DNA from 3 places in the Flavobacterium sp. W22_SRS_FP1 genome. Region 1 is predicted to be linked to each of the others. Evidence: riboswitches for the same ligand, from Rfam matches in the RefSeq annotation. Region 1 holds a riboswitch; each other region holds the start of a gene.
What was found. Region 1 has a riboswitch for S-adenosylmethionine ahead of thrA (bifunctional aspartate kinase/homoserine dehydrogenase I). Riboswitches for the same ligand answer to the same signal wherever they lie in the genome.
Positions count from the first base shown of each region.

Region 2: linked by a shared signal. The riboswitch ahead of ACEN2H_RS07545 (Na+/H+ antiporter NhaC family protein) and the one ahead of thrA (bifunctional aspartate kinase/homoserine dehydrogenase I) in region 1 are both predicted to bind S-adenosylmethionine.
Region 3: linked by a shared signal. The riboswitch ahead of ACEN2H_RS07400 (hypothetical protein) and the one ahead of thrA (bifunctional aspartate kinase/homoserine dehydrogenase I) in region 1 are both predicted to bind S-adenosylmethionine.

Region 1 is NZ_JBGQOE010000006.1:100,874-104,160, reverse strand. Features, by position in the region: gene thrA (bifunctional aspartate kinase/homoserine dehydrogenase I) at 1-1,632, opposite strand, end outside; SAM riboswitch class I at 1,713-1,821, opposite strand; gene ACEN2H_RS05600 (hypothetical protein) at 2,464-2,778, opposite strand.
Region 2 is NZ_JBGQOE010000010.1:14,043-17,329, reverse strand. Features, by position in the region: gene ACEN2H_RS07545 (Na+/H+ antiporter NhaC family protein) at 172-1,494, opposite strand; SAM-I-IV-variant riboswitch at 1,555-1,651, opposite strand; gene ACEN2H_RS07540 (hypothetical protein) at 1,769-2,191, opposite strand; gene sucD (succinate--CoA ligase subunit alpha) at 2,281-3,153, opposite strand; gene ACEN2H_RS07530 (nuclear transport factor 2 family protein) at 3,239-3,287, opposite strand, start outside.
Region 3 is NZ_JBGQOE010000009.1:115,388-118,674, reverse strand. Features, by position in the region: gene ACEN2H_RS07415 (aminotransferase class IV) at 1-707, opposite strand, end outside; gene ACEN2H_RS07410 (START-like domain-containing protein) at 762-1,154, opposite strand; tRNA gene ACEN2H_RS07405 (tRNA-Met) at 1,310-1,383, shown strand; SAM-I-IV-variant riboswitch at 1,729-1,826, shown strand; gene ACEN2H_RS07400 (hypothetical protein) at 2,052-3,287, shown strand, end outside.

The DNA.
Region 1 (3,287 bases):
TCCGTCAACATGGGTAAAGTTTTGTAATTCTTCGGCATTAATATAATTAGCAACCAAAGATGCTGTATAATTACTTCCATTTCTACCCAAAGTAGTAGTTTCGTTTTTAGCATTGGAACCAATAAAACCGGTAATTACCAAAACGGAATCTTTGTTTTCTTTAAAAACCTGAATGATGTTCTTTTTAGAAATAGCTTCTAAAGGTTGCGCATCGCCAAAATTAGAGTCAGTAATAATTAATTCTCTTGTGTCCGCTAATTTTGCAGGAATGCCTTTTTGATTCAACAAAAACACTAATAACTTAGCCGAAAGTAATTCGCCATGTGCTAAAATCTGGTCTTGAATCTTAACGCTAAAATCCCCAATCAAGCTAACTCCCTCAAAGAGTTTATCTAATTTATCAAATTCTATCGAAAAATCAACGGCATCAAAACCATCTTTTTGATAGGTTTTAAAACTTTCTAGTAGCGGTTTATAATTTCCGTTTTTGGCTGCGATAGTAAGAATATCGTCTAACTCATCTGTTGCATTTTCTCTTGCCGAAACTACGATTGCAATTTTTTCTTGTTGCTTTATCTTGGACTCAATAATATCTAAAACTTTATTGATTCCTTCTCCGTTAGCTAAAGATTTCCCTCCAAATTTTACTATTTTCATCTGTTTCTTATTTTTAAAAACAACTTCTAATAAATTGTCTAATTGCTCATGCTCTATCAAAAAGGCATCATGCCCATGTTGTGAGTCAATCTCACTATAGAATACATTATTTTTAAATTTTTTAATCTCGTTGTAGGTTTCTCTATTCTCCTTTGCTGTAAAAAACAAATCCGAATTAATTCCTACAATGTATATGTTGGCTTCTACTTTTGAAATAACTGCTTCTAAAGACTGTCGATTTCGAGTAATATCGATCGTTTTTAAAAGTTGGTTCATCATTTTATAAGCCAAAAGTTGAAACCTTTTTTCTAATTTTTCTCCATGGTAATTCAGCCAACTCTCTACTTTAAATGTTTCTAGTTGTTCATTAAGATCTCTATTAAATTTGACTTTGAAAGACTCAGGTGTTCTGTAGCACAACATAGCGTGAATACGCGCATCTTCAATAGGTTTCGAAGAATTATTAAGGATTTGCTCTTGCAAATAACAATTAGCTATCAACCAGTCAGTCGCTTTCCAATCTGTGGCAATTGGAATGAAGTTTTGAGCCAGCTTAGGTTCCAAAGCCAAAATTTCCCAAGCGATTCCACCTCCAACAGAACCACCAATGAGCGCAAACAGATTATCAATCTTTAAGACCCGAAGACCCTCTATGAAAATTCTAGCGATGTCCCTTGTTATAAAGTCTCTATAATTTTCGATAGTAGCTGAATTAAAACCATTACCTGGCACATCAAAAGAGACAATTGTATACTTTCTAACATCAATGGTCTTATCTACTCCTACTATATCATTCCACCAGCCTGATTCACCAATAACTTGTGAGTTTCCAGTCAAGGCATGATTAATTAAAATAATTGGGGCTGTATGCAAAGGAGCACCAAAAACTTGAAAACTTAAGTTTAGGCTAGCATAAAAAGCACCATTATAAGTGGTGAAGTTTTCTAAGGTAATATGTGTTGGTTTATTTTCCAATGTCAAATCTTTTATTGATTTTGATTTGTATTTGGAAATATTAGAAAGAAAAAACTAGGTAAATACTAGAGAATTTCTTGTTGTTATCTTTCCACTTTTGGTAGTGGTAGAATGCAGCACCTTCTTCGATTTCTCAAAGGGTTGCTAAGGCTTCATCGGGTCTAATCCCTCGTCCTTTCTTTATAACATTTCAATACGTTAATGAACTTATGACTGCAAATTAAATACTATTTTTTTAAACAACCAAATATTACCTTGATTTGATTATTGTTTTTCGAGAAACGTATTTCGAATAATCCCAAAAAAATACCCGAAAAGCAATTTCGCTTTTAGGGCATTAGTGTAAACTGACAGACACTTTAGAGTAATTATTTTTCATATAAAATATTTTTTTTTCTAAAATATTATTTAAATACTGCTTTTTAAAAACACTCCTTTTAGTTAAATAAAGAGGATCTCATTTTCTTGAGAATACATCTGAAATAACAATGAGTTTCCCGCTTTTTTTGGTTTAAAGCTAACGCCTGATCTTATTTCAAACCTAGGACTACTTAATTCTCCTTGGAGTTGGGACTCATTGTTTCTTTTCTCCCTAGACTTAATGTTTCGGTGAAACCTTTTTTTTTCTGGTGTTTTCATATCATTGTTTTTAAGTTATCAATTTTAAAACGAATGCAGTTTATAATATCCAAATAGAAAAGCTAACACTAGCTCTAATCAATTTTATTCCAATAACTGACTAGAGCTAATGTGCTGTTTTTGTTGCCTTAAATATATTTTAAAAGTTTTTCCTAATGAATACTACTGCTCTTAAAGGTCTGGCATACTAGTTCATTGTAATTCATTAAAAGCAAGCTGAGCTGTTTTCACATTTATCTTATCAACCTTCTGAACTTGCGTCTGTGTTAGGCAATTATTATCTTTAGCCTCTATCATGCGTCCTTTTAAAGCTTCCCATCTATCCCGCATATAAGGATATTGCGATAAAGCAATATGGTCTCCGTTCTGAGCATTCTTATACTGTCTTTTATATTCCTTGAAATAATTCTTGTAATCGGCAAGATATTTATCCCATTTCTTACTTTTCTTTTTGCTTTTTGCATTTTCTGCGGTATCCAATACCAAACCTTTTTCAACTGCTTTCATAATTAAATTATTTTTACGTTAAAAATTTGCTTTAAGGCTCTATAATCTAGAAATTTTAAGTTAAAATTAAAACTCCCGCTTTAATATTGTTAATTTTAACTCTTATCAAATCTAACAAAACAAGATCTTTTAATAAAAAATACTCGATTAACTTACATAATATCTGGTATAAGGTATTTTTACTAAGGATTTGTTTAACAGAAAGCTCCAAAACAAGATTATAATTCAATAAATGTAAAATGATAAAAGCACCGATTTGACAAAAGGTTTTAAAACCAAACAAACCTGTAAACTTTAAATAAAAAACTAGCAGCAAGCATTTACCAATCCTAATAATAATGTTAGCGAAAACTCAAAACGCTACTGAACAGTGCTCAAAAAAAAAGAGAAGATTAATCTACAGTTCCAAATCGTTTCATATATTTGCATGCGAATACAAGAGGAAAAATTTGAACTGATTGCAACCTCTTCATAATGAGCAAAATTCATTATGGATGCTGAATATTTTC
Region 2 (3,287 bases), on a different contig from region 1:
TAATTTTTATTTGAAGCTATTCCTGCTATCCGCTTCAATCTTTTATGTCCGCTGTCGCGTACATAAAAGGATTTCCACTGCTATCAGGGCTATCTTATAGTGTTCAAATATAGAATAATTCCTTTTTTAAAAAAAATTTCAATTTCATTTAGCATCTAAATTTTATGATTTTTAAATATCAAGAAAACGCTTCACTAATTTATCCCAGAAAGAACTATAAATCGCAACTAAGGTAAAAACCAATAAAAACAGATGATACCAAGCGTTGGTCAGTAAGTCCATAAAATCAAGTTTACCATCAGCAAAACTTAGAATCAACAATACTTGTGCTCCATAAGGTAAAATTCCTTGAATAACGCAGGAAAAGATATCAAGTATTGCAGCCGTTTTTTTAGGACTCAATGCATATTCATCACTGATTTCCTTCGCAATTCCACCTGTTATAACAATCGAAACCGTATTATTGGCAATAGCCACATTGGTAAAACCAACCAATGCACCTATTCCGGCCTGCGCCGATTTTTTGCTTTTAATGCGTTTCTTGATCTGATGTAATATGTAATCAATTCCTCCAGCTTTATCCACCATCGCGGCTAAACCGCCAGTTAGCATCGATAATAAAAATATTTCGGTCATACTCGTAAATCCTTCATATATTTTTTGGGCAAATACCAATAGAGTGAAATGATTTCCAAAATAGCCAATCACTCCAGCCAATAGTGTTCCAATAATCAATGTCGAAAAAACATTTACACCAACCAATGCAAGGACAATGACTAAAACATATGGAATAATGGTAATCCATTCAAAACTGCTCTTAGGAATCGGCACAGCTATTATATCTGAGTTTAATCCCAAATAGAAAAACAGCAAAATAGTAATAACTGCTGCAGGAAAAGCGATAAACAAATTTATCTTGAATTTATCCTTCAATTCACAACCTAGAGATTGAGTCGCGGCAATTGTAGTGTCCGAAATCATCGAAAGATTATCCCCTAGCATTGAGCCTCCCAGCAAAGCGCCTGCAATCAGAGGCAGTGATGCTCCGCTAGAATTAGCTAGATTAACAGCTATAGGCCCTATAGCAACAATAGCACCCACAGAAGTTCCTGTAGCTGTCGATAGAAATGCTGCAATTAAAAAGATGCCTAAAGGAAAATACGCGACGTCAATAGTATTGATGCCAAGGTTTACAACAGCATCTACACCTCCCGTTGCTTTACTGACAACAGCAAACGCTCCAGCCAAAAGATAAATTAAACACATGGTCATAATTTTACTCTCTCCGCAACCAGCTATCAAAGTAGCAGATTTTTCATCGGCTGAGCTCCTGAACATAAGAAAAGCAGCAATAATGCCAATTAATACTGCAACTGGGGCGGGTAAAGAATAAAAGTCATCTAGCCAAATACCAGCTCCTAAAAACGTAAAAATGAAAATCAATAAGGGAATTAAAGCGTAGGCACTTCCTTTTTCTTTCAATGAATGGGTCATAAAGTAGTTTTAAAATGAAATAATGATAACGAAAAACTACAGCTAAAAAGAATGGGAATGTAAAACAACATTTTTTCCAAAGAGTTTGGCTTATCGTTTTAGCACCTTGCTTGTCTTTGCAGGTTGCTATCCTATTAAAGGATTCGTGATAACGGTGGCAAAAGTACTTAATTCTTTATGAAATCATTTCTCTTTTATCAAAAAAAAAAAAAAAGCGCCACAAAATGCAGCGCAATATTAGAATCGTTTATTCAAACGAGAATACTATTTTGTTTTAAAAAGCGACATTCCATTTTGGTAGCCTTCCGTTTTCATCTAAAAAGTTTTGTAAAACTTGTCCTTCTACAAATGTTGGAATCCCTTTCGACTTATCGTTGAATGTTTCATACCACACTACTTCTAAAGTACTGATATCTTCTTTAGCCATTTGTGCTGGCCAAGAATATTTTCTTCCTGTTTTTGCAAATTGATGCCCTTCAACAATTTTTTCTTTCAAACCACCATTTTTGATTTTCAAAGAGCCGTCATTTTGAACAGTTCCAGTAGAACCTACCATGATCAACTCTTTTTCATCTCCAACTGAATAAACCAAAAATACGCCACTTCCTTCAGAAGCATTGCAAACTTGTTCTAAACTATCAGCTGCTGTAAAAGTAAAACTATCGCTTACTTTAAACTTTTTCAATTCTTTGTGCATCTTTCTTTTGTATTAATTTTAAATAAAATGCCTCACAGAACACAGTGAGGCATTTTTATAATGAATTGAAATCATTAATAATTTTTCAATTATCCAATAACCTCTTTTACTTTCTTACCAATTTCAGCTGGAGAATCCACAACGTGTATTCCACATTCTCTCATGATTTGTTTTTTAGCTTCTGCCGTATCGTCAGATCCGCCTACGATAGCACCTGCATGACCCATTGTTCTTCCTGCTGGAGCGGTAACTCCTGCAATGAAACCTACAACTGGTTTGCGGTTACCATCTGCTTTAATCCAATGCGCAGCATCAGCTTCTAATTGACCACCTATTTCACCTATCATTACGATACATTCAGTTTCCGGGTCATTCATCAACAATTCCACTGCTTCTTTCGTAGTTGTTCCAATGATAGGATCTCCACCAATACCGATAGCTGTAGTGATTCCTAATCCTTGTTTTACCACTTGATCAGCTGCTTCGTAAGTCAAAGTTCCAGATTTAGATACGATACCTACAGTTCCTTTTTTGAAAACAAAACCCGGCATGATACCAACTTTAGCCTCTCCTGGAGTAATAACACCTGGACAGTTTGGCCCAATTAACCTTGCGCTTCTTTCTTTTACGTAAGCATTTGCTTTAATCATATCAGCTACGGGGATTCCTTCCGTAATTGCTATAATCACTTTTATTCCAGCGTCTGCAGCTTCCATTATTGCATCAGCTGCAAAAGCAGGTGGTACAAAAATAATAGTTGTATCAGCACCAGCTTGTTCAACTGCGTCTTTTACCGTATTGAAAACTGGACGATCTAGATGAGTAGTACCCCCTTTTCCCGGAGTTACACCACCAACAACATTAGTACCGTACTCGATCATTTGAGAAGCATGGAAAGTTCCTTCGCTTCCTGTAAAACCTTGAACAATAATTTTGGAATCTTTATTAACTAAAACACTCATGATATATATTTTATGTGATTTTTAAAAATTGTGCTGCAAAAGTAAGGTTTTGAAAATTATCTGACACCTTTCCTATCAAAATATATTATGATATTTGACTCATTTGATAACCTCTGTGTAATTTATTGTCTTTT
Region 3 (3,287 bases), on a different contig from region 1:
TTTTGGAGGTCAAAAGGAGAGATTACTTCTTCAACTACCTCTAGAGACTCTATCTTTTTGGCTATTTCCAAAACTTGTTTTCGCATAACACCATTTAGACATCCCTCTGAAACTGGTGGTGTAATTAGTCTATTTCCCATTAGCATGAAAATATTCCCTTGGATTGCTTCAACAATATTCTTACTGTCGTTTAATAACAAACAATTGTCCAACCCGTTTTCATTTGCAAAAATACTAGCTGTGATATTCAACATTCTATTTGTAGATTTTATTGAAGACAGCAATTGCTTGGTAACATAAAAATCTTTAAACAAATCCACTTCATATTCCTTTTCTGAGAATGAATATAATGCATCATCGATACCCACAACATGGATCAAAAAAGAAACAGTATTAGTTTGCGGCAGATAATAACCTCCATCATTTCTAAAAACGGTAATTCTTGCACGCGATGAATTTGAAAAGTCATTATCACTCACCAAAGAAAGTAATTGCTCTTCAACGTATTCCATAGTAAAATTCATTGGAATTTCCATCCTGACAACACGCATGGATGACATTAATCTAAAATAATGATCTTCTAAAAATAAGATTTTAGAATTTACAATTTTAACCGTTTCAAAAACAGCATCGCCGTATAAAAAAGCACGATTCTGCGTCAATAAATTAGTATCCTTAGCGACTATATTCCCATTAAAATTAATCATAAAAAAGCCCTGAATTTTGTTCAGAGCAAAGGTATGTTATAAAATACAATTATACTATACAGATCCAATGAGATGTTTAAGGTCCGAAATTTGATTTTCCCACAATAATGAAGATTCATCAACTTCATCTTTATCAGCAAAGTCAATGACCATTAAAGAAACATCCTTTGTTAGCTCATCTACTAAAATATGGAGCTCAAAAAAATACTCAGTATCTTTACCATTACCGTCTATCCATTTGAACTTTACTTTTTCACCTGATTTTTTAGAAGCAAGTCTAGCTTTTTCCTCTGAATCGTTCCAAATAAAAGTAAAAAATTCACCACGAGAATTTACATTGTCAGCAAACCACTCCGACAAACCTGAGGGGGTCGAAATGTACTGATATAATAGCTGGGGAGACGAGTTGATGGGAAACTCTATTTCGTAACGTACTTTTTGATCCATGAATTACATTTTATTTTTTTACCGAATATATATAATATAATGGCTAAAAAAAAACCTTTTATAAAATATTTTTTTTATTTCAAATTAGCTTGCACACTGTAATATAATTTTTATCTTTGCAGCCGCGTTGAAGAATGCTAATTCTTACAACATTTGGCGAGGTAGCTCAGTCGGTTAGAGCGCAGGATTCATAACCCTGAGGTCACGGGTTCAAATCCCGTCCTCGCTACGAAAACAAACCCTTAAACAGCAATTGTTTAGGGGTTTTTTATGCTGTTTTCTTTGTGAATAAGCAACTTATGGTTTTTATAAAAGGACGAATCAGTTTAAAAGTGACTGATTAATAATACCCAAATATAAGAAAATAATATCTATTTTCATAGCTATTGTATGTATACTTATAGCACTTTTCTGCCACTTTCTAGCCACTTTTTTAACCATTTCTTTGTTATTTGTAAGTTGTAAATTTAATTTAGATAAGATGGTGCTTCAATTCATCAAGCTGTTAGAATTCATTACGTATTCATTTTTAGCGGTTTAAACTTGTATAATTCAGTATTTTTTTGTAATTTTGCAGAAATATCAAGAGTTAGGTTTATCCTATGCCAACCTGCGTAAGCGTATGTAAGGTGGAAAAAAGATGTGAGTGTTAAACTAAAAGAAAAACGTGAATTATGACAAAAAAAGTCTGTTTTCCCTGTGCAGTATTATTAAACTGCAGAATTCCTTTCTACCTTATTTTTATTTATCATAGACTAAAAGTCTACTGATTTTATATTTCTTTCAATTTAGCTTTTAGCTATTATTTCCCAATTACTATTTAATTAATTAACACATAAGATTTAGCGGTGTTCTTCACATCGTGGGCATCGCTTTGTCTTATTTAAATAAAAAAAAATGAATAAAATTGATAATATATTAAAGTCTAATGATTTAAAAAACAACCAAAACAAAAGCTTTTGGATAAATCATTTTAAAAATTGCAGTTCTCCCTCAGTTTTGGGTGAAATAACTATTGAAGAAGTCCTCCATAAAATTAAACACGGTGACGAGAACCTACTGTTGATTAAAAATGCTAGAGATTACGGCAAAGGACATGAACAATATGATGAAATAAAAAAATTACACTTACCAACTTTTAGATTTAACTTCCTCATAAAAGGTACGGCAAAAAACGTAAATGTTATTGGTGCAACTGGATTAATTTATATAGATGTGGATGATAACATAGAAATCCCCCACAGTGATTATATTTATGCTATGTGGCGATCTCTCTCCAATACTGGATACGGTATTCTAGTTAAGGTGGACAACTTAACTCTGGACAACTTCAAAGATGTTTATGCCTCACTAGGAATGATACTAGGTGTTAAAGTTGATGATGGTGCACGTAAAGCAATACAGCAAAATGTATTGAGCTACGACCCCTCCCTATATTGTAATACTGATTCAAGGGTCTATGAGTACAAGCATTCAAAAAAAGCTTCACCTAGTAGTATAAAGAAAAAAGAAGAATGTATAGTGGTAAATGAAGCCTCAGTTCATCAAAGTAGAATTAAAGAACGGATTGATAATTCATACAAATATTTTATTGGAGATAATTCCGAGAAAGAATATTTATATTTTGAAGAAAAAATTATGATTTGTGCTCCATTTATGCCTTGGAATGGAGTTAATAAGGGCAACCGAAACAATTTATTATTTAGACTGTTGTCTCAATTTGCATTATTGAATCCAGAATTAGGAAAGGATTACTTAATAGCAAAGAGTAACTATTTTAACAAAAAAATGTATCCTAATCTAACAAGTAGAGAAATACACTTAATAATTTCAAGTGTTTTAGAAAAACGCAAAGAAGGAACCTTGGAAATGTTCTATAATAAAGAAAGGTTAATTCTATTTAATCCAAACATACAGTTAACAAAATCAGAAAAATGTCAAATTACTGGGGCTTTGGTTGGTGGAAAAAGAAGTAAAAAAACACAACAAGCAATATATGAAATCCTTGAAAATTGGGATTTTGAAGAACTAGGTCAAATAACACAAATATCTGTTATAAGAATTTTAAAATTTTCAAGGTCGAAGGTTCAAAGGCATTGGTTTCATTTTAAAGAATATGTCGAAGACCTAAAC